DNA from 2 places in the Lentilactobacillus hilgardii genome. Region 1 is predicted to be linked to the other one. Evidence: predicted binding sites of a transcription regulator. Region 1 holds the regulator's gene; the other holds the start of a gene.
The links. Region 1 encodes LexA, which represses DNA repair genes until DNA is damaged. Its sites were predicted from a motif close to CNAACANNTGTTNG; they were not measured.
Positions count from the first base shown of each region.

Region 2: the regulator LexA is predicted to act here: its motif matches at 6,049-6,062, upstream of GQR93_RS12320 (replication-associated recombination protein A).

Region 1 is NZ_CP047121.1:1,512,679-1,525,051, reverse strand. It holds gene GQR93_RS07130 (HAD family hydrolase) at 1-73, shown strand, start outside; gene GQR93_RS07125 (D-2-hydroxyacid dehydrogenase) at 182-1,180, opposite strand; gene GQR93_RS07120 (GIY-YIG nuclease family protein) at 1,276-1,548, opposite strand; gene GQR93_RS07115 (tRNA1(Val) (adenine(37)-N6)-methyltransferase) at 1,532-2,284, opposite strand; gene GQR93_RS07110 (lysophospholipid acyltransferase family protein) at 2,374-3,018, shown strand; gene GQR93_RS07105 (YneF family protein) at 3,106-3,330, opposite strand; gene GQR93_RS07100 (DUF896 domain-containing protein) at 3,432-3,716, opposite strand; gene lexA (transcriptional repressor LexA) at 3,843-4,472, shown strand; gene GQR93_RS07090 (hydroxymethylglutaryl-CoA synthase) at 4,601-5,791, opposite strand; gene GQR93_RS07085 (hypothetical protein) at 5,900-6,151, opposite strand; gene GQR93_RS07080 (PspC domain-containing protein) at 6,270-6,458, shown strand; gene GQR93_RS07075 (TIGR01906 family membrane protein) at 6,412-7,095, opposite strand; gene GQR93_RS07070 (TIGR01457 family HAD-type hydrolase) at 7,079-7,852, opposite strand; gene GQR93_RS07065 (YutD family protein) at 7,872-8,444, opposite strand; gene GQR93_RS07060 (bifunctional metallophosphatase/5'-nucleotidase) at 8,458-9,849, opposite strand; gene GQR93_RS07055 (metallophosphoesterase) at 9,861-10,469, opposite strand; gene GQR93_RS07050 (amino acid permease) at 10,609-11,985, opposite strand; gene GQR93_RS07045 (acetate/propionate family kinase) at 12,172-12,373, opposite strand, start outside.
Region 2 is NZ_CP047121.1:2,585,552-2,597,924, forward strand. It holds gene GQR93_RS12280 (2,3-butanediol dehydrogenase) at 1-348, shown strand, start outside; gene GQR93_RS12285 (GNAT family N-acetyltransferase) at 507-977, opposite strand; gene GQR93_RS12290 (AzlD domain-containing protein) at 1,172-1,504, opposite strand; gene GQR93_RS12295 (AzlC family ABC transporter permease) at 1,491-2,198, opposite strand; gene GQR93_RS12300 (helix-turn-helix domain-containing protein) at 2,368-2,934, shown strand; gene GQR93_RS12305 (hypothetical protein) at 3,068-3,322, shown strand; gene GQR93_RS12310 (sulfite exporter TauE/SafE family protein) at 3,422-4,156, opposite strand; gene GQR93_RS12315 (hypothetical protein) at 4,353-4,586, opposite strand; gene GQR93_RS12320 (replication-associated recombination protein A) at 4,665-5,990, opposite strand; gene GQR93_RS12325 (hypothetical protein) at 6,159-6,494, opposite strand; gene GQR93_RS12330 (hypothetical protein) at 6,771-6,995, shown strand; gene GQR93_RS12335 (polyphosphate kinase 2 family protein) at 7,274-8,155, opposite strand; gene GQR93_RS12340 (M13 family metallopeptidase) at 8,662-10,665, shown strand; gene GQR93_RS15315 (hypothetical protein) at 10,929-11,099, opposite strand; gene GQR93_RS15320 (hypothetical protein) at 11,315-11,482, shown strand; gene map (type I methionyl aminopeptidase) at 11,656-12,373, shown strand, end outside.

The DNA of each region.
Region 1 (12,373 bases):
CATTCCAGATCAAACTGTCAATAACAGCGAACAACTCCAAGAATTATTATTAGAATTAGCGGCTGAGGTTTAACCCAGCCGTTTTTTCACCTTTTTAATTTCCAACAATTTTTGCATTAAAAAGGGATTTTCAACTATAAACCGTTGAAAATCCCTTTTATTAAACAGATTATTTGATCCTTTAAAGCTTAACCAACTTGTCAGACTTACCTGTTGAGATAAGTGACTTATTAGCATCCATCGCAAAGTAAACCATGTTACGAACAGCACGCTTAGTATAGAAGGCAATATGGGGACTAACTAGAACGTTTTCTCGTTTCATAAGTCCTTTTAATCGTTCATCAGGAATTTTATCAAAACTACCAAAGTCGGTATTGAAAATACCAACTTCATTTTCATATACATCAAGAGCAGCACCGGCGACTTTTCCGGAATCAAGTGCTCTAATAAGTGCATCAGTATCAACTAAAGCACCACGAGCTGGGTTTAAGATATAAACACCGTCCTTCATCTTACTGAAGGCTTCATCATTTAACATATGTTCATTTTCTTTAGTTGCAGGTGCATGAATTGAAAGGACATCTGATTGAGCATAAAGTTCGTCAGGTGAGTCGACATAGACACCTTCCTTTTCCAATTCTGGATTATGGAAGATATCATAAGCGATAACCTTAGCACCGAACCCTTTATAAATACGCATTGCAGCACGACCAATTCGACCAGTGGCAAAAACGCCAACAGTTAATTGGTTCAATTCTTCAGCAATGTCTGGTGCCCAACGAAGGTCACCATTAGCTTGTTTACGATCGAAAGTATTTGTTCGACGTAACAATCTCATTAATTGAGTAACTGTAAATTCAGCGATTGCTTCTGGTGAATATGCTGGTACATTGGTAACTTGAATACCGTTGCGTTTTGCAGCATCAGCATCAATATTATCAACACCAACGTTACGTAATGAAAGGAACTTGATACCAAATTCGCCTAGTTTGTCTAGAACAGCAGCAGTGTAAGGCTTTTGTTGGTATGTTACCACACCATCGGCACCCTTTGCTTGATCAACTGTTGACTCGTCTAACAGTTCACCAGTCGATGCAACTTCTACATCAGGGTTTTCTTCACTCCACTTATCTAAATATGGTTTTTCATCGTCACGAATGCCATAAGCAATAATTTTCAAGAATATTACCTCCTAAACATGTTACTTGTATTATAACACTTTTATATGTTGTTTTTGCTGAAAATTAGAAAGTTTGTGCATTTTTTCACTGATATTTATAAAAACGAGTCCGGGTTATTAATGTATTGCAATTTCTGCTTTCTTGTTAATTGTTTAAACGCATATTCTGCACTTAAAGCATCATGCTTAGTTGGGAATTGCTTTTGAAATAGTATTTTAATTGGTCGATGTGATCGCGTATATTTAGCACCCCTTCCCAGTTTGTGAGTTTGAAAACGCTTTTCAACATTCGTTGTAAAGCCTGTATATAAAGTACGGTCTTCACACAGTAAAACATATATATAATATTTTTTAATTTGTTTCCCCATATAAAATTCGCTTCACTTTGTCTGAATAGTCATTACCTTCATGAGTAATTAAATCTTCTTGAATTCTCAATCCATTCGGTTTGCCGCTTTTAATTGCTTCTACTAACACCATATTTGCTTCCGAGGTCGTTTTAGACCGAACAAATTGTAATATTTTAGGCTCCAAATGATGATTCCGTAAACTCAGTAGGAGATCTGTGAGTCTATCGGGACGGTAAACCACAAATAACTTAGCGTTCGTTTTTAGCAAGTCTGCTGAAATTTTAGTGATTTCATCAATCGTCGTTTTAATTTCGTGCCGTGCAATAGCCAAATACTGATTTGGATTTTTTTCACTAGTTTCATAATTGACAAAGTAAGGTGGATTACAAACAATCACGTCAACTGAATCTTTGGAAATATAATGAGTGGTATTTTTTAAATCATCATTAACAACATGTACCTGATTCTCCAAATGATTTAACTGAATACTTCTTGCTGCCATATCGGCGAGCTTTTCCTGAATTTCAACCATGGTGATTTGAGCAGATGTTTCACTGCTTAAAAACAGGCCAACTGCACCATTACCAGAACACAAATCAATGATATTTTTAACCCGTTTGCTTCCAACCTGTGCAAATTCTGCTAATAAAACAGCATCTAATGAAAACGAAAAAACGTCGTTGCTTTGAATAATGGAAACATTATTACTATATAATTGATCAATTCGTTCATTCTTTTTTAATTTCACTCGCATTATTTTTTGAACCTTTCACAAATTTGTTTGCCAAACGCTTCTCGTTTAAGTTACTATTATTTTATCAGATTAAGAAAGAAGGAATGGGATTGTTTTATTCATTTGTCCGTGTGCTTGTGCGTATTTTTGTATTTATTATTAATGGAAATGCGCATTATCAATATAAGGAACGCCTGCCCAAAGGGAATTATATTTTAGTTGGGCCCCACCGGACATGGTTTGATCCGATTTATTTTGCACTAGCAGCCAGTCCAAAAAAATTTAGTTTTATGGCAAAAAAAGAACTTTTCAAAAATCCGATTTTAAAATGGATTCTGGATCACGCCAACGCTTTTCCAGTGGACCGGGACCATCCCGGCCCCTCAGCAATTAAAAAACCCGTCAGAATTTTAAAAAAATCAGATTTATCGCTTATCCTTTTTCCATCCGGGACTCGCCATTCAGAGCAATTAAAAAGTGGCGCAGCACTCATTTCACAATTGGCGAATGTACCACTGGTTCCAACCGTTTATCAGGGACCATTAAGCTTTAAACGGTTATTCAGCCGAAAAAAAGTCACAATTGCTTTTGGTGAACCAATTTATATCGACCGGAAACACAAGCTGGATGACAACTATCAAAAAGAAGTTGAACAGCAGATGCAAACCGCTTTTGATGCTTTAGATTACGCCGTCAATCCCGATTTCAAATACGTTGACATTTCAAAGAAAAATACAACCGACAAAATTGAATAATTAATCATCTATGAACATTGATGATATCAAAAAAGAGGCCAAGTCAAAATTCTTTGAATGGCCTCTTTATTGTTGACTAAGATAATGCTATTTCTTACCCATATTGCTTTGCATTGTATGCATCATCTGATTCAACTTCTTTTGAGAAGGTTTTTGACCCATCTGTAACATTAATTGACGCAATTGATCTTCGTTAAATGGCGGATTTTCTTTCAAGTACTTTTCCATATATTTACGAGCACCGTAAAAACCACCAATTAAACCAATGACCAAGGCCACAATAACAATTAGAATCCAAATCCAAGTTGCCAAAACAAGGCCTCCTTATATAGTCTCATTGGTTAATTTTACACAATTCTTAAAGAAAATAAAAGCCTAATTGTAAAATGAGCTAAAAAAGTCATTATTAATGGTTAGTCGTCTCGAAGTCCCTTATGACGTTGAATGTTTTTCACCTTTTTTGAAGTGATTTCTTTGCCACTTTTATCATAAACTTTCATTAACTCAATTTGGCTCTTAAAGTTTTCTCGAAAACGAGCAACATACTTTTTACGTAGTTCAGCTCGTTCAATTTTTTCAACTTCTGTTAATCCTTCATTCTTTGCTTTGTGTGCTAATTCATTAATACGGGGAACGATTTCCTTTAAAACGTTATCACCGATTTTTGATTGTAGCTCTTTTTTCTCTTTTTCATTCATAGATATTCCTCCAATAAGACTATTATAACAAAAAAAGTTAAAATTACACGAACGTGTGTTTGAAATCTATTCAAACTTATGATACGATTAAAACAACAATTAAAGTAACTTATGAGGTGTCGGAAAATGGCAAAGAATTCTGAAAGTAAGCAATACAAGATTTTACACTATATTTGGGAAAAAGTTAATGATAAGGGTTATCCGCCAACCGTTAGAGAGATTGGCGAAGCGGTTAATCTTTCTTCAACATCAACAGTTCATGGTCATATCAATCGGTTACAAAAAAAGGGTTATATTGTTAAGGACCCCTCAAAGCCAAGAGCACTTGAAGTCACGGCTGCAGGGATGGAACTGTTGGGCATTGCACCTAAGCAAAAACAGATTCCAATCTTAGGAACTGTCACCGCTGGCGAACCTATTCTCGCTGTAGAAGACGCAACTGATTATTTCCCGTTACCACCACAACTTGCGCAGGATGACCAGACCCTGTTTATGTTACAAATTCGTGGCGAAAGTATGATTAATGCAGGCATTCTAAATGGCGACTATGTCGTGGTTCGTAAGCAAGCTTACGCCGACAATGGCGATATTGTTATTGCTATGACTGATGAAAATGAAGCGACCTGCAAGCGATTCTTTAAAGAAAGTGATCATTTCAGGCTTCAACCAGAGAATGATACAATGGCGCCTATTATTCTGACTAAGGTTAGCATCTTAGGCAAGGTCGTTAGTCTATATAGAAATGACATCGACTAATAGTTTAGCCACTTCAAAAGAGTTCAAGATACAATGTGTCTTGGCTCTTTTTTAGCACTCACATAGACTGCCAGAGAAATCTTTCAATCTAATTGACTTATTTTTTCTCTGAATTTGATTCACTTTGATTAGTCCAAGGACTGATCATCTCCCGATCCATTTTTGGTCAAGTATATTCTTCTATTCTCTTTGCGTCCTTTTAGAACAAAGCAACTATTATCCGAAGAGACATCAAACAATTTGTCTTCTTCATTGAGTGGTAAAAAGGTTTGATACATTTCTTGATATTGCTCAATTGTGATTCGAGATCGCTCAGATAGTATCGTATCCATATCAGTTTTTAATTGCGATCTATCAAATTGATCACTTAATCGGCCACTATAAAATTCTCCCTGAGCTCCTGAACCATAACTGAAAAGACCAATCAGATCATCTTGATTCAGCGCTTCCGAGTTTGACAATAAAGAAATTAAACTTAAATATAGAGAACCAGTATAAAGATTCCCCACAAGCGCATTATACATTCTAGAGGCTTCAAATTGTTCTAATATAGCCTCTGGATGTTTACTTTGATCAATAATTGAGCGAAGCGCCTTCAAGCCCATTTTCGTATACGGGAGATGAAAAGTTAATGCTCGAAAATCATCAATTGTTCTATGGTATTTTTGCCGGTAATCCGTCCAAGTTTGTTGAAAAAAATCAACATAAATACTATTTGAATAATGACCATCAACGACAGCATCATGGCGATAAAGAGGCCGCCAAAAATCCATAATGTTATCAGAGTGAAACGATCTTTTGTCTTCCACTTCTAGGATTCGTGGGTTCGAAGAAATCACCATTGCAACAGCCCCACCACCCTGAGTAACTTCTCCAGGCGTATTCAGACCATATCTAGCAATGTCAGCAGCCAGTACCAACGCCTTACTTTCAGGGTGTAAACGAATATGATCCACTGCCATTTGAACACCAGCTGTGCCACCATAACATGCTTGTTTAATTTCAAAAGATCGCGCCTGTTTAGAAATTCCAAGTAACGACTGGACATAAATAGCGGCAGATTTTGAATTATCAATACCTGTCTCGGTTCCGAAAATTACCAAATCAATTTTTTCTTTATCGCCCTCACTCAAAATCTTTTGGGCAGCATTAGCCGCCATTGTCACAACATCTTGAGTTGACGGTATAACGGCTTGCTTTTTTTGCCCAATACCAATTAAATATTTCCTTGGATCTTCATTCCGTGCATGGGCTAGATCAACCATATCAATAAAATATGGTGATGTGTAAAAACCGATTTTATCAATCCCTACTGTCATCCAAAAAACTCCTTTATAAAAGAATGAGACCAAGATACGGCTTTTCAAACATCAAGCAGAGTATCTTCGTCTCATTATGTATCAAGCAGCATCTTTGTAACGATCATTCTATTCAATAACAAAGTGAATTTTATACTGATCTTTCCCAGTTATCGAATCAATAACCAATCCCTCGGTCAAATTGCCTGCGAATACGAAACCTTCGTGCTTATGACCGGTTGAGGTGAATGTCCATTGAATAACCTGCGAACCACCTGTTGGGGAACCAAACACTCGAATCCCTGACAGTTGCCCATATGAATTATCCGAAAGAACGACTTCTTGATTTCCTAAATTTGCATTAATATTTAAAGTTAACATATAACTCTCCCACTTATTCGATTATCTAACATAGTAGTGTATCATAATTGAAATCTGTTTTCTATTCAGGTATGGTTAAGTTAAGATTTTATTAATCAACTCGAAGGAGGATTATCAGATGAAAATTCATATCCATCGCTCCAAGGAGCATCGAGTCATTGCCGGCGTTATTGGTGGATTAAGCGAAAAATATGACTGGGATCCACTACTTGCGAGAATTGTTTTTCTGTTACTCGCATTTACTCCTCTGTTCCCCGGCTTTATTGCTTACCTGATCTTGTGGATTTTAATGGAGGATCCGATCTGAGTGATTTTTTGGCCAAAATATATAACCATAAGTGTAATGCCAAAAACACAATAAAAAATAAGGTAAAACATTCAAAAAAGAATGTATCCGGCAGCATATTAATAACTGGGTCCAGATCCGGGTCGAAAATCCAATCACTATTTCGAAACAATAGCTCATGAAAATAAATAAATACCTGTTCGAAATTGACAATCATAATTGAAACAATCACTAACGAAAAGATGACCACCGTTTTTATCGGTGTTAAAAGCATCCACGTTAGTGATTTTTTATTTAACCGCCGTACAAGTACAAATGACACCGGAACAAAAATAACTGCCATAACATTATTAAAAATAACTAAATGTCTCACATCTTTAAAATGCTGAAGGCCATTTGGCGAGCTGATAAAATATTTAAAGTTCAATGAATTAGTTAAAGGGTTTTGAATATAATTAATCATTCGCAAGTATTCTTCGTGCATCCTTTCGGCGGACATGCCGGTTGCAGCTGATAAGTGTAATGCATGAATGTTCAGGTCAAAGAGCCAAACCGAATTAATTGTCAAAAAGATCGCAAATGATAAACATCCCAATAATATGATAAGTGCGTACCCGATTTGTTGCATTGTTAGTTTCAAACTAAGGCCGCCATTCATCTAAACTGTCGATTTGATAGGTCGGTAAAATTGATTCTGAACGAACCTGCTCCTTGGTGGAGAGCCCTGTATATACCAACAGTGTATCTACGTTGGCATTTATACCGGCCTTAATGTCTGTATTATAGTTATCCCCTACCATCACGACTTCATCTTGACTCAATCCAATTTTTTTCAAGGCACTTTCAATAATTCTGGCTTTGGGTTTTCCGATCATAATCGGTTGTTGTTGGGTCGCGTATTCAACAAACTTTACAACAGAGCCTGCACCAGGCATCATACCGCGTTCTTTAGGGATGTTTGTATCGGGATTGGTACCAATGAACTTAGATCCACTTCGAATCGCCAAAACAGCTTCTGACAGCTTCTCATAGGTTAAATCCGAATCCAATCCAACGACAACATAATCAGGATGATCAGATTCTAAGCGAAAGTTATTTGCTAAAATAACCTGCTTTAGACCAATTTCGCCAACAATGTAAACCGACGGGGCAACTATTTTCTTATCATCATTCATAAAATCTACAGTTGCCATTCCAGATGTATAAACATTTTCCGGCTTAACATGGATATCATGATTTTCGTCTAAATTTTTGACGACGTCTCGCGGCAATTGTGTCGAATTATTTGTTACAAAAAGAAATGGTATTTTTTTTGCTTGTAGTCGTTCAATAAAACGTTTGGCGGCAGGAATTCGCTTTTTTCCTGCATAAACCGTTCCATCAAGATCGATAAAATAGCCTTTGTAGTGTTTCATTCTTTTATCCCTTCGACAATTAATTTTTACTTTCACGAATAATAAAGTGATGTTTATGAGATTTTTCCTCAGTTTTAACAATCAAATTCTTTCTCTTCTGAAGAGGGGGCTTTACGGGTGCTACTTTTTGTTCAACAAATGCATGGTTGCGACTATTCCGACGATTATTACGAGACCGTCCCCGACTCGAGCGATGACGACTACGTGTACTTCTTGATTTATGGACGATCGGTCGGGCTTCAAGATTATGAACGACAAAATAAGCCGCACCAAAATTAATGTCTTCAAGCAAATAATCATTGAGTGCAGAAATAAACGGGCCGGTGACAACCTCTCTGTCGTCATTATAAAACCCCTTGAGACGTAGCTGGCCATAACCCCAGTCGCCAACAATGAAATCAAATTGGCTTAAAGCCGGATTGTATCGACGAACAAACTCTTCAAATTGAAAACCATTTTGAGAATTCAACTCAACTTCATATTGATGATTATTAATGCTGAATTCGGTTTCCGAATCACGCTGAATCTGTGCAAGCGGATGACGTTTTTCATCCTGTTGTGCAATTAAAACATCAAGCTGTTTACGGTCCATACTGGTCCTCCTTTCATCCGTTAATAGGATAGTGTTTAGCCATATAATCACCAAAGACATCCCTTAGGTTTTCATCATACAAAATTTCGTTATGACCCACAATTTCTAATGTTGGAAAAAATGGAATGAATAAATAATGATCGGGCATTGCAATTTGATATTTTTTAATTGGGGAAACCAGTTCTTCACGATAAAATAGTCTACCGGTATCCGAATCATATCTCAAACCGCTATAATGAAGCTCGCCAAATACCTTCCCCCGAAAGCCCATGCCTTTTTGAGGAAATTTAATTAAGAAGTTCCGATTCTTTTCCATTTCTTTAATTAATCTCCAAAGGTCATAACCACCTAAAGTCACTCTCATAACATGCATTGCATGAGGAAGCATTTGATGCAATTCATTTCTATCTACAATTCCCTTTGGAAGATCACGAAGAAATAGTCCGGAGCTTAAAATACCAGCTGACGTATTTGCCTTCTCCATAATTGCATGTAACCCTTCATTTACTAATCGTGAGTTTCCAGTCAGGCTTGTCGTCATTGGTGCCTTAATTCTAGCTAATTTGTTTCTGGCTAATAATTTTTCACCGGTCTCTTCATAGCCTTCAATCTCTTCTTGATCTTCAGGAAGCTCAGGAAGCGTACTGGTTTTGACCACCATTGCATCACTGTCAGTAATTTGATGCGAATGATCGACCGTAAGCGTTATCTGACCAATATAATGTCCCCACTTTTCAGCAGCTGCCAATAGAGATGTGTTGACACGCTGGCCGTGGACTAACAAATGATGCGTGTGAGAGCCGATAATGACATTTAGTTCGGGAAACTTTCTTGCCAGTAATTGATCCTCTGGGAGCCCTAAATGAGAGAGTAGAACGACAATATCATATTGCCCAGCATACCTTTTTAAAAGTTTTGGAAGTATCTTTTCCGGTTCAATTGGGCGCCATCCTAAAATAGGGTATGTTAGCAAATAAGGAGCTGTCAAACCTAAAATCAAGATACGTGTTTTTTTAGGAGTTGTGATGATTTTTGCCGGTTGAGACCATTTTGGCATTAACTTGGTTTTCATATCCAGTATATTGCCAAGAATGACGTCAAAATTTGCATCATTATAAAGTTGATTCAACTGTTCGTGTGTATTGGTAAGCCCTTCGTTATTTCCAATTGTGACTGCATCGTAATGAATTTGATTCAGTAGTTCAACATTTGCTTGTCCATTTGTGACCTCAGTTAGAGGATGGACGCGATCCACAGCATCGCCTAAATCTACGGTAATAACTGATGAATTCTTTTCAAGTAATAATTTATTCCTGGTTTCTAAAATATATCTGCGAATTCGTGGCCAATTTTCAAAATGCGAATGCAGATCATTTGTATGCAAGATTGTTATTTTTTCCGTCATGAGACCACCTATCATTGTCGTTTTGCAAAATCGATTTGTTTTTGCGCCACCATTTCCTCTATTTCCTGCTGTGAAAAGGGCGTACCAAATGGGGGTTTATGTTTTAAATAATCAGCCTCCGGTGTATCTACACCAACGTTAATATTCTCTTTAATTGGCACCGAGTAGTGATGAATATGACCATGAAGATTAATAATTTGTTTGACAATCCCCATCATCATAGGATAGTGCGTCATATAATACTGACGGTGATTCATTTTAATTAGGACGCCAACATCATGGAATTCAAATTTTAAATGGTTCCCTACTAAATAATTATGTTTTTCAAGATATTTAAATAAGTTTCTCGAATCATGATTTCCTTTAATTAAAATAAGCCTGCCATTTAGTTTTTTTAAAACTTCAAAAATGCGTTGATAAGCGTCCTTTTCCGGTCGAGTATGAAGAATTGCAATATCTCCCAAGTGGTAAACAACATCATCCTTACCAACTCGCCTATTCCAATTTTCAATAATCGTATCATTCATATCTTCAACTGTTAAAAAAGGTCGGGGCGCAAATTCACTAATTCCAAGTAATCTTTCATGAAAAAAATGAGTGTCGGCCGTAAAAAATTGCATTTAACATTCTTCTTTCAGACGCGATAGTTACTTTAACCATAATAACACCGCTACTTAATCTTTTCCCGCTATTATAACGAAAATAATGAAGACTGGGAACAAAATCGTTTTGGTCCCAACCTTCATCATTATTCAATGATTAATTTTCTGATTCAACCTTATTTGTAACTGATTTACCAACGAACAAGATCAGTAACCAAAGTAATGATCCAATTAACGCAATCAGCGTATCTGTCTTCAAAAGTAGGACAATGCCAACGAAAATCAGGAACGCTAAGACAAAATAATCCGAAAATGGATAGAGTGGCATTTTAAATGTTAATTTATCTGAATGCCTTCCCGCTTTGATTACTTTGCGGTAGCGCAAATGAGCTAGAACAATCATCCCCCAAACGAACAAGAAACAAGTCGTTGTAACACTCGAAATAAAACTAAAAACATTTCCAGGCATTAAAATACTTAGAACAACAATTAATGCGATGACGCAGGTTGAAAATAGAATTGCATTAAATGGAATTTGCCGTCGAGATAATTTACCAACTGTTTTGTGAAATTTGGACTTCCCACTGTATGTTAATGAAAACATCATTCTACCGGTTGTAAAGATTGAACTATTACATGCCGAAATGGAAGCTGTCAACACAACAAAATTGATAATGGTTGCTGCAGAACGAATTCCAATTCCGGAAAAGACCTGTACAAACGGACTGGAGGTTGGTGAAACGTGCTGCCACGGGAAAATACTCATTAAAGCTAATAGTGATCCAACATAAAAAAGTAATACTCGCGTTGGTACTTCATTAATACTTTTGGGAATTGTTACTTCGGGATCTTGTGTTTCCGAAGCGGTCATACCAATCATTTCAATACCGGCAAAACCAAACAGAACCATTTGAAACGAAAGGACAAACCCAGATGATCCGTTTGCAAAGAACCCACCGCTTACAATATTACTTAACTCGGCATGTCCGAATGGGGTCTTGTAATGGACAAGTACCAAAACAATCCCAATAATAATCAAAGCAACAATAGCAGCGATTTTAATAATCGAAAGCCAAAATTCGGTTTCTCCAAAAGCAGAAACAGCAATGATATTTACTAAGAACAAGATCGTTAGTACAACCAATCCGGTTAACCAGACTGGAATCTTCGGGAACCAAAACTGAACATATAATCCCGTAGCGGTTAAATCCGCCATAGCTATGGAAATCCAACACGTCCAATACGTCCAGCCAATGACGAATCCCGCCTTATCTCCCAAATATTTTTTTATAAAAAATACAAACGAATTACCGCTGAGATCCGATAAAAGTAATTCCCCCAGCGCTCGCATTAGTAAAAAGCACGCAAACCCCGCTAATAAATAAGCAAGAATTATCGATGGCCCCGCAAGATGAATCGATTGACCAGCACCTAGAAAAAGCCCGGTTCCAATCGTTCCACCAAGAGCAATTAATTGCACATGACGGTTTTTAAGACCTCGTGAAAACTGATGATCGTCATTTTGACTCTCCAAAAAAAGCGCCTCCTTCTTTTCAAGTTAAAATAAGAATCAATCAAATACTTCAAACAAAGAGGCCGAAACAAAACAAACTGTTTTGCATTCAGCCTCCACAAAATTGATTAGATTAAACAAAACTTGAGTAAATACTTTCAGTGTACTAAAAATGTATTTATTTTTACGTTCGTGGATAGAAATTAATTACTTACGCAATCTTTCAATATCACGGACAATCATTAACTCTTCATCAGTTGGAATCAAGAGTGTCTTAACGGTAGACCCTTCAGCAGAAAGATCTCTTTCTTCACCACGAATATCATTCTTCTTAGGATCGACCTTGATTCCAAAGTAACCAAGCTTGTCTGAGACCTCTTGACGAATCATAATATCGTTTTCGCCAATA
Region 2 (12,373 bases), 1.1 Mb from region 1:
CCAAACGGTGTTGATATTACATTTGAGTGTGCCGGTGTTCAAGCCACCTTTGATACTGCATTGAAGGTCACAAAACGAACCGGTACCTTACAAGTAGTTGCACTTTATGGGAAACCACTTACAATGAATATGACAGATGATTTAATTATGCAAGGCCTCGATATCATTACGACGCTTTGCTACAACAATTCATTCCCTAATGTTTTAGGAATTATTGACAATCATAAAGATTTGTTCAAGAAGATCGTTACAAAGAAAGTCAGCTTGGATGATGCATTGGATCAAGGAATTAAAGCCTTGGCAACTGATAAATCACAAGTTAAGATTTTGATTGATCCGGCATTATAATCCGGCTTTCCCTGAACAATTGTAGAAATACAGAACCTCACCCTTCCTCTAAGCCCACTTCCTGGTTCTGCTTTGGTGGAAGGGCAACAGATAATTATTCCCTTATGAAAAAATTCACCGACAGCTACTTTGTCGGTGGATTTTTTTCAATAGTGACGTTATTCTTTTGATAACTTCTTCTCCATGTTAATATCGGTTACTTCAAATCCACTTTCCCGATAAACATGAATTGCCCGCTTATTACTGCCAAACACATGCAACGCCATATTCTTAAACCCGATTTTTAAAGCCTCATTACCGGCCAATTTTAAAGCCTGTTTGCCAAATCCCTGATCCTGATACTGCTTCAATATTTGAAGATCGTAAATAAACGCTGTTTCCGGGTTATCCGTACTTTTAGCAATCCAAATAACACCAACTTTGGTTTCGTTATGGTCGATCCTATAAAAATAATTGTCCGGTGTTGCTATACCATTGGGCAGTAAACGCTGATATTCTTCACTTGCCCGCTGAAAGGCCAGTTGTTCGGTCCAAGTCCCCGCCTTAATTTTTTCTCCGGCATAGTCGGTTACTGCTGTCGACAAATAAGTATCGTAATCTTTTTGGGACATAGCATTTAATGTAATCATAGAATCCCTCCAAATCAATTTAATTTCCAATAAAGATATTATAACAGTCAAAATGCGTCAATGGCCTGTCAGCTTTCAGATGATAAACCGAAACCAGGCTATCCACGCATTTTTTACGTCTTTTAAGCAATGACACTTTTAATACAATCGATAAAATAGCTCGTTAAATAACGTTTGGTTAATACCGTTTCTACTTACATCCCCAAAAAGATTCTTAAAAATCCCAGTGAAATAACGCCGACTACCACGGTGACCAGCAAATTTTTTGAAATAACGGCACTCAAAACCGTCGGTAAAGAAGCTAGTAAATTAGGGATATTCAGCGATGGCAGCTGTCCCAAATGTTGTATAAATAAATTTTCAAACCACAAAGCTGACATGATCGCAATTGGAACAAAGCTCAAAAATTCAACAACACCCGCGGATAACTTGAATTTTTTTAAAATAACAAACGGCATAATTCTGGATAGCCAGGTTGCTATTCCGGATCCTAAAATTGTCAAAAAAACAAAACTAGAAGAAGGCATGCTTCATCACCACCCCAAACGCACAAGCTAATAATGTTACAACCAGCGTTAACAGATTTGCCGGAATAAAAATAATGCCGATAAAAGTTGCGACTAAAACAAAACCGACCACTAGCAGCTGTAATTTGAATTTGATCGATTTATCACTAATCAGCTGCAAGTAAAGAAGTCCTATAAACATCGAAACCAGGGCAAAATCCAAGCCGAATTTTTCAGGGTTACTGATAAAGTTTCCCAACAAAGCGCCTACCAGAGACGCAGCTGCCCACGCCAAATAAGCAAACCAGTTGACCGTATTGAACCAGGCAAAATTCAGTTTTCTGTTAGTATAGTTCAGTTTATTCATTCCCAGGGCAAAGCTTTCATCGGTGACCAGCCCACCTAAAATGATGTTCTTTAACAGGCTTTCCTTTTGAAAATAAGGTGCCAAGGTTGTACTCATCAAAATCATTCTTGAATTAACCAAAAATGCCGATAAAATAATCGACAACATTGGACTATGTGTGACAAGCATACTGACGATGATAAATTGCGACGCACCACCATATGTAATCAAAGACATTAACGTGATCATCAGCGGACTGATTCCCGAGGCTTTCCCCACAATGCCATATGCCAAGCCAATTCCTATGTATCCAAATACAGTCGGCAGCGTTTCTTTGGCCGCACTTGAAACCGTTAACTCATTATTCACGCAACATTTCCCCCATTCCTTAATTATTGTTGAACGAGAAGACCGGATTAGTTGACTTCTATCCCAGCTATTGTTTAAAATAAAAGACGAAAGTATAATATATTAAACATTAATGGAATTTTAATTCATTTTTCATCTTATGTCAACACTGGCTGGGGGCTTTTTTACCATGGATATCGGCGCAATTGTCAGCACAAATCTAAGAAAAATCCGACTTGAAAAGGGATTCAGTTTAACTAAATTATCAGAACTCTCCGGTGTTAGTAAAGGGATGCTCTCACAAATCGAGAATAACGGGACCAGTCCCACCATCAACACAATCTGGAAGATTTGTGCCGGATTAAACGTTCCTTACACCGCATTGTTAGAAGGACGTGTTGAAACGACCAAAATTATCAAAAAGTCTGCAATCAATGAACAAAAATCTGCAGATGGTCACTATCGTATTTATTGTTATTATCCCGATTCTCCCCATCATAATTTTGAGCTTTTTCAAATGGAATTGGATAAAGATGCCAGTTATACCTCGGTAGGCCACTCCAAGGTCAGTCGGGAAGGCCGTTCGGAAGAATATATTATGGTTCTATCCGGCCAATTGACACTGGTCGTTGGCGGTGATCAGTTAATCCTAAACGAAAATGACGCAACCCGCTTTGACCCAACCGGTAAACACATCTACCAAAACTCCGGAAATCAAATTTTGAAAGCAACTATCATCAATTTTTATCCGGTTTGAAAAAAGTTTCATCAAATTTGAAAATGGGCTTGCACTCTTTCAGATTTTGAAATACAATAATGTTCCCTGAAGCGCTTGACTGACTTCAGAGGACATTGTTTCTTCAACCAATTCTTGAAACGGAGGCATTTTTATGACTCAACAAAGTATGGTGACCCTTCATCCTTTTGTACTGAAAGTAAGAGGCAAGAAAGTATTGTTCGCACCTAATTATCCGGAAGATGCCCGTAGACGCTTTGTTAAACTTAAGAAGCGTGCGGATAAAGATCCATTTGATACGGATGCTGAATTTGATTTGGCAATTGAAGACAAATTAAGGATCGATGCATTGAACAGTTACTATGAAGACCTCGACGAGAAAGAAGCTTTCCGCGCCAAGGCAGGTTGATTTAAATCGACAAATTTAGCTAATAGACTCATTCAAAAAGTGAGGGACTGGACAAGCCATATTTTGTCCAGTCCCTTTTAATGTCCCACTCTTTTGTCACTAGGACTTAATAAACAACATCATTCCAAATACGATCAATAGACCATATACATATTTGATCATTAACGCATTGTCAATGTGGTCAGTCAACCAATTACCGAATGGAATCACCAAAAACAGAAGTGGTGTAACGATTGCCAGTAATTCAAATACTTCCATGCTCCAAAACCCGGCAATTGCTTGACTGGCAACTACTAAAATACCAACGCACAAAAAATGGGCTTGAAGAATGCCACGAAGTTCCATAACCGGCCACTTTTTTAAAGTCCCGTACACAACAATCGGGACACCATGACTGTTATAAGCACTGCCCATGACACCGGAAATCACCCCGGCTACATAATCAAAGAACAATGACTGAAACCTCGGCTTATTTGTCTTTTGCCGATAAATTCGAATCAAGCAATAACTGCCGTAAACCATCAAGAAAACGCTTAGGATCCGCATAATAATGGTTTTATCAACGTATTTAATGAGAAAAATACCAACCGGAACACCTAATATTGATCCAATAACCAATCTTCGAACAATTGCAACATTTATATGTACGCGATATCGAATTGCCCCAGGTAATGCAACAATCAACCCTAAGGCACCGATCAAAGCAACCGATGTATTTAAATCAAAGGAAATCAGGGCCAATAACGGCATCGTCACTAAAGCTTCACCAAATCCAAATACAGTGCGCACCAAGGCGCCAAATAATGCAATTAAAACTACCAAGAATAAAATCATATCGTTTTCTCCAAATCAATTTATCTTTAGCCATTATTGTCAGTATACAGGAAACAACTACCAAGCAAGCTGTTTTCAGCTAAATAGTGGCAGTAGTCAAAAAAGATCAGAGCAAAATGACTTTGGCCCCAATCTCTTCAAAATATTATTTTTAATGGTTATTTTCAAAAAGCAGATTTATAACATTCTCTGCCTACTAAACATTTGCTTTTTTGTCTTTAAAATCCTGCCAAGCTTTTAACCCGGCATCTGTTAACCCATTAACAGAGCCACCATCACTTTTAATGAGACCTGCATCAATAAGCGGACGCGGATTACCACCGATTGCGTTATCGCAATAATCAACAAAGTGACTAATCAGTGTACCGGATTCAACTCTTCCGGATTTAATGGCGTTTAAAATATCAAAATCAGTTTGTGACAGTTCCATGATTCAATAGCCCCTTTCTTTTTCGAGTTTCATTATAAACGAAACAGGCCAAGTCGGCATCATAAACGTCTTGATTCATCACTTTCTGTGATTGGCTTCCCAATCCTTGATTTGAGCTAATCGGCGCTTAAATCGGCCTTCATTGCCCTGTTCTGTCGGTTCATAGTAGATATGGCCTACCAGTGAGTCCGGCATTGTCTGCATCGTTGTTAATTTGGCTTTAGACTCATGGGCATACTGATATCCCTTACCATAGCCGAGATCGGACATTAGTGATGTCGGTGCGTTTCTCAATTGCAATGGAACTGGTTCATTGACAGAATGCTTCACATCTTCGGCGGCCTTCAATTTTGCCTTATAAACCGCATTTGATTTCGGTGCCAATGACAAATAAATCACAGCTTCTGTTAAATGAACATCGCATTCCGGCATCCCGATAAACTGACAGGCCTGAAAGACATTAACGGCAACGTTTAATGCATTTGTATCCGCTAAACCGATATCTTCACTGGCAAATCTAACCAAACGTCTGGCAATGTATAAAGGATCCTCGCCACCGTTCATCATTCGCGATAACCAGTAAACAGCGGCATCAGCATCACTATTTCGCATTGACTTGTGGAGTGCAGAAATCAAATTGTAGTGTTCCTCACCACTTTTGTCATACAGAAACGATTTAGTTGCCATCAGCTGATGAAGATTATCGGTAGAAACCCTAATACGGTCACCGGACTTCTCGCTATTATTCACGGCCATTTCCAATGTGTTCAAAGCAATTCGGGCATCTCCGTTGGCAAACTCGGCAATTTGTCTGATCGCTTCCCCATCGATTTCTACATGCTGCTTGGCAAAACCATCCGGATGAACCAACGCATGCTTAATAAGTTGGATAATGTCAGTTACTTGAAGCGGTTGAAGGACAAACACCTTACAGCGTGACAATAAAGCGGCATTGATTTCAAATGACGGATTTTCGGTTGTCGCCCCGATTAACGTAATACTGCCTTTTTCAACAAACGGTAAAAAAGCATCCTGCTGGGCCTTATTAAACCGGTGAATTTCGTCAACGAAGACGATTGTTTTACCACCCATGTCCCGATTGGCTTCAGCGTCTTTCATTAACTTTCGAATATCGCGAATGCCACTGGTGACCGCGCTAAACGTGACAAACTTTGCTTTAGTTTTTTTGGCAATGATTTCCGCCAATGTTGTTTTCCCGGAACCGGGTGGCCCCCAAAAAATCATTGACGGCAATTGATCACTCTCAATGATTTCTCGAAGGACCTTCCCTTTCCCAAGCAAGTGTTGCTGGCCGGCAAAGTCTGCTAGAGTCTGTGGTCGGACCCGGTAGGCAAGTGGTTGGGTAGCAAGATCGTTCGCTGCAAATAATGATTGCTGTTTCACAGTGACACCTCCAATACGACAAAACTAATGATTCACGTTTCATTATATCACTTTTTAGCGAACGTTCGTTCATAAATAGCTACTTGCAGAGATGTAAAAAAAGCCCCCACGTTAACGTGACGACTTTTATGAAAAAATTATTTTATAAAAGATAATCCAGTTTCAAAATTAGGCGATCAAATCAGCTGCCATGTGGAATGCATTGGCAAGTGAAACGCCTTTGCTTGCAAACCGTTTGTTAAGCAATAATTGCCGAAAGTCCTCAATGGTAACGTGTTCGGTATCCTTAATCGGCATCCCTTGGCCACTATATGATCCGGTTGTTAGGGTCACAACCAACCCATCCCGGCTGTCCAAATGAATGTCGTAATCCTCAAAATAGTACGAGTCATCATAGTGACCCTTCATTTCTTTGTGACTTGAAAAATAATCCTTGATAAAGTCTTGAAAGGCTTCCTTTGACGTCAATGATTTCTTCCATTGCTCTTCGGTTTCCTTAGCCATAAAAAGACTCCCTTTCTTTTCTCTTTCTCTTACAATCAAAGAACCGTGACCTTCGATATGTAAATGAATCTCTCTTCTCATCTACTAATTTTCATTGTAATCAGGTTATGGTCAATTGCAAGTGAAAAAGTCAATAAAAACGTTACCAGTATGCTTTTTCTGAAGTTTTTAACGTTTGGATAAAAGTAAGCGTTTTTACCCGTAAAACATTAACAATGAGTTATAATAAAGGTGGACCGGGGTAATGGCATTCAGCCTTTAAGGGGGATGAACATCATGAAATTCAACCATAATTTTTACAAGGAACCTGTCTTCTGGGGAGCTTTATTCTTCCTTGCCATGTTTATCACAATGCTCATTGACAAAATCACAGGCATGTACACCGTTAACTGGTGGTTGGCTTTATTAACGGTTATCTTGGCAACCGGTGGCATGCTTTACGGGTTTTTAAAAGGGATTTATCATCATCATGATGATATGAAAAACGGCAAAATGTTGTAATTACTGAATTGATAATAGACTAGTAAACAATATAGAAGAGGCTTTTCAGCCTCTTTTTCTCGTTCCGTTAGTGAACTGAAACGTGGCCCGAAAAATGGCTCCGGCCATATATCAACTATGCTAAAGAACAGCATACTTGGTCAAGACTGTCACCAAGCCGAAACGTGCTCCGCCAACCATAAGTCTGCATGTAAAGGGGCTTGCATCGAATTCCAAATTCAGGAATTCAATGCAAGCCCCTTTACACTCCGACTTATCCCGGGTTGGCTCCGCACTCTCTAATTCTTTTCCAACTCATCCAACGCGCTTTCCAACTGTTCCTTACTTGCCGCATCCAAATCCGGGTACTTCAGTGGTAATTCTTTCATTCTGTGATCAATAATGTCCGAAACACATAAACGCGAATACCATTTATCATCAGACGGGATAACATACCATGGATTCTGCTTTGTAGCCGTCTTCTTCAAAGCGGTTTCGTACGCGTCTACATAGTCATCCCAATATTGGCGTTCCTTAATGTCGGCAGCTGAGAATTTCCAGTTGTGATCCGGCATCTCAATGCGTCTTCTAAAACGATTTTTTTGTTCGTCTTTTGACATATGAAGGAAGAATTTTAAGACCATGAAGCCATTGCGGGTCATATAGTCTTCCAAGAAATTAATATCCTGGTATCGACCCTCAAAGAAATCATCATCAACCTGCTTTAATTTTGTCACACCGCCAATATGAGCATTCAAAATCAATTGTGGGTGAACTTTGCTGACCAAAACATCTTCATAATAAGAACGGTTAAAGATACCAATAATGCCACGTGACGGCATATGACGATGAACCCGCCACAAATAGTCATGGTTCAACTCAATCGAAGTCGGCACCTTAAAGCTGGTGACTTCACATCCCTGCGGATTAACCCCGCTTAAAATATGGCGAATCATACTATCCTTACCAGAACCATCCATTCCTTGAAAAATAATTAAAATACCAAACCGGTTTTGCGCGTAAAGTTTCCCCTGCAGATCCTGCAGCGTCAGGATATTGCTGTCAATTCGAGCCTTAATATCCGTTTTACTCAAATTTTCGTCGATTGCAGCGGTTGGCTTCTTGCTTAATTTAAAATTACTGCCACCGTTATAGCGAAATGATTTTTCACGATCAAACATTTTCTTATTGTCCAAAACCTAATCCCTCCTCTTACTATCGATTTAAAGATAGCACAACGAAAAGATATCCGTACAAATGTTGCCTAAATACTTGAACTTTTAGCTAAACGCATGATCACCTCAATAAAAAAGGTGATCAGGAAAATCAACATATAAATTCCGCAAATAAAATCAACAATATATACGTATGGATTTTTAAGAAGCCACTCTAATGGCCAACAGATAAGGGCAATTGTAGTAACTATGCCAGCGTATCGCATCAGGAACTGAAACCATTTTGAAAATTGTTTTATATTCGGCTTTTTTACTAACACTGTTGTGTCCTCCCTTCGTTAAAACTTAAAACAACATATTTAGCTTGTCAATATCAACCGCCATCAAGCATTAGCTGACTGATTAGTAGCCCGGCCTACACAAAATTGTTAATACACTATTAATTCTTCACGAATTAATTTTTCCCTAACAATCGCTTTGAAAACCTATTCTAATGACATATACTTATTTCAATGAACATTAGACAGGGAGGAATCAGTTTGAAAAAATTAATTGTTAAAGCAACCGAGGCTGAGGGCGGAGACGCTAATCAGCCTACTAATGATTCTATCGACAAGTCATTATTAAAAGATGACCTCTATCAGGCCGTTAACGGCAGATGGGAAAAGACAGCCAAGATTCCTGCCGACCATTCTTCGACGGGTGGTTTTATGGATTTAAACGATAACATCGATAAAGAATTGATGCATGATTTGGATGATCTCAAGGCCAAAAATAAAGACAGCTTTGAAGCACCTTTCTCAGAAATGTTAAAATTATACGAATTGGCCCAAAACTTTAAAAAACGGGACGCAGACGGTGCTGATCCGTTAAAACCTTATTTGGAAAAAATCGAAAATATTTCAAATTTTGCTGATTTAAACGGTCAGCTTGCGGACTGGGTTAAAACCGGATTCCCACTTCCGTTTGGTTTTTTTGTTGAACCGGACATGAAAAACACGCAGGTCAACGCGCTGTTTGCAAACAGTCCCAGCCTATTTCTACCGGACAGAACTTATTACGAAAACAATAACCCTGCCTACAATCAACTCATGCCTGTTTTGACTAAAACACTGAGTCAATTACTCGTATTGGCTGACTATAGTAGTAATGAGGCGGACGAGATTGTGGAGTCGGCTAAGAAGTTTGATGCTGCTATTGCTCCCCATGTTAAGTCCGCGGAAGAATCTGCCGACTATAGCAAGATGTATAATCCGCAAAAGTTCTCAGAGTTTGCTAAATCAAGCAGTCATTTTGATCTGACCAAATTGGCAGACGGGCTGTTTGGAAAAACACCCGAGCAAATTATTGTCACTGAACCTAAATATTTTGAAGCACTCGATGAGATTGTTAATGAAGACAGCTTTCAAGACATGAAGAATTGGATGTTGGTTGGCACGATCTATTCTGCAACAGGCTACCTTTCAGAGGAATTTCGACAAACAGGATCCACATTTAGTCGGGCACTTTCCGGTAAAAAAGAAGCAACGCCTCAAAAGAAGTCGGCTTTCTATCTGGCAACCGGTACTTTTGGCCAAACAATCGGCGACTACTACGCAAAGAAATATTTTGGACCAAAAGCAAAAGCTGATGTCGAACACATGGTGCGCAACATGATCAGTGTTTATAAAAACCGCCTTCAAAATAATACTTGGTTGGGCGAAGACACCAGAAAGAAAGCCATTGTTAAATTAAACAAGCTTGGCCTTCATGTTGGATATCCGGATCATATTGACCAACTCGAATATAAATACAAAATCACACCGGAAAATGAAGGTGGCAATCTGTTCAATAACATGACCCGGATTGGTCAGGTTGCTTTGGCTGATAATTATGCCAAACTTGGTCAACCCGTTGACCGAACCAAATGGGAAATGAGTGCCAGCACGGTTAACGCTTACTATGACCCATTCAAAAACCTGATTGTCTTTCCTGCGGCTATTCTGCAAGCACCATTCTATAGCTTGGACCAGACTTCAAGTCAAAACTATGGCGGTATCGGTGCCGTTATGGCCCACGAAATTTCACACGCCTTTGACAATAACGGCTCCTTATTCGATGAGATGGGGAACCTGAACAACTGGTGGACCAAGGAAGATCATGAGTACTTCACTAAACTGGCTGATAAAATGATTAAGGAATTTGATGGCATTCCTTTTGCCGGAGGTAAGGTCAATGGTAAATTAACTGTTTCGGAAAACATTGCCGATGCAGGTGGGCTCAGTTGTGCCAACGAAGCCGCAAAGAACGAACAAGATTATAATCTTTATGACTTCTTTATTAATTGGGCAAAGGTATGGCGAATGAAGGCCACAACCCAATATAAACAGTTGTTACTAAACATCGATGTTCACGCTCCAGCCGAATTACGGGCAAATGTTCAAGTCAAAAACCTGGATGACTTTTACTCAACATTCGAAGTAAAATCGGGAGACGGCATGTATCTCAAGCCGGAAGATCGCGTAAAAATTTGGTAGACTTTCTTTAAAAAAATGATATTATTTTCAACATAACCCAAAAGCAGCAGAGAAGCCCCGACATTATCCGTCTTGGTTTCTCTGCTGTTTAATTTGACCAATAAAATATATATCCGATTAGCATTATCAGGACTTCTAACCGGCAGCTAATAAGTATTTCGAACCCGCTTGACGAGTTTTTAAAATAATCGCATAAGCAAATCAAGCAACTATTCAGTCCTAAAACAGTTGGTTCATCCGCTTATAAATGTGACACACGGCCGCTACTGCTTTCTCTTAATATATGATTCAACCAAGCCGTATAAGGCCTCCAAAAACATCCCGATTACCATCATATACATGACCACCATGCTTTGACCAGTGTATAATAAGATTCCCATTACTAAGTAAAATAAAACAAAGAACCATTTTAACCAAATATTATCAACCATCATGAACCCACCTCCTTACTATTCAAGAATAGTTCTAACACAAGCCTATTTCAAATGTGACTTTTAGAAAAGTATGCTATGATGAAGTTGTTCATCATTTAACATGATTTTTAAATATCGTTCATTTAATTTTCTAATAGGGACATGAGATCATATTCATGTACACTTTCTATAAATGATATATAATATAAATAAAGAGAACCTGTGAGGTGATCATCATGAAATTAACAGAATATCTTCATGATCAATTAAAATTCTTAAATGATCAAATGAGTTCAGCAAAAAAAGATAAAGACGAAACCATGCAGTACTTGGTTGATTCTAAAATTACAGAAGTTAAATTGATTCTGGAAGCACTGCAAAAGGGAATCATCGATGAAGCATAGTCACGAGGTTGAGGCGAAACGAACGTTTTGTTGACAACCTCATTTTGTTTGGTCTATTATTAGCCTCACGATTCTAATCAACTCATTTCGGTTGCAGAAATGCCACTCATTGTGGTTTAATCGACTATAGTATGAATTTATTCAGTAAATAATTCTTAAGGAGCAAAACGAATTTGATTACATTAAAATCACCACGTGAAATTGAAAAAATGGCTGAATCCGGAAAAGTCTTAGCTGGTGTTCATTTGGGTTTAAGAAATATGATTAAGCCCGGATTGGACACATGGGACATTGAAGAGTTTGCTCGTAAATATATCAAAGATCACAATGCCTATCCTTCAGAAATGGGCTTTGAAGGCTACAAATTTGCGACCTGCGTCTCTGTTAACGATGAAGTAGCCCATGGTATCCCACGTAAGGGCCTTATCCTTAAAGACGGTGATATCGTCAAGGTTGATTTAACTGTTAATAAAGACGGCTTTGAAAGTGATTCCTGCTGGTCATACGCTGTTGGCGACGTTTCGCCGGAAATTAAAAATCTAATGGACGTTACCCGAAAGGCATTGTATTTGGGAATTGATCAGGCGGTTATCGGCAATCGTCTCGGTGATATTGGTGGCGCTATTCAAACCTACGTCGAAGATGAACATCACATGGGCGACGTCCGTGAGCTGATCGGCCATGGTATTCAACCAAAAATGCATGAAGAACCAAACGTTCCTGCATATGGTGTTCCTCACAGAGGTCTTCGTTTAAAGGAAGGCATGACCATTACCATTGAACCAATGGTTAACACTGGTACATGGGAAATTAAAGATCGTTATGACAAAGCAGATGATTGGACATACTACGTTTCTGCAGATGGTACCCCATCGGCTCAATACGAACACA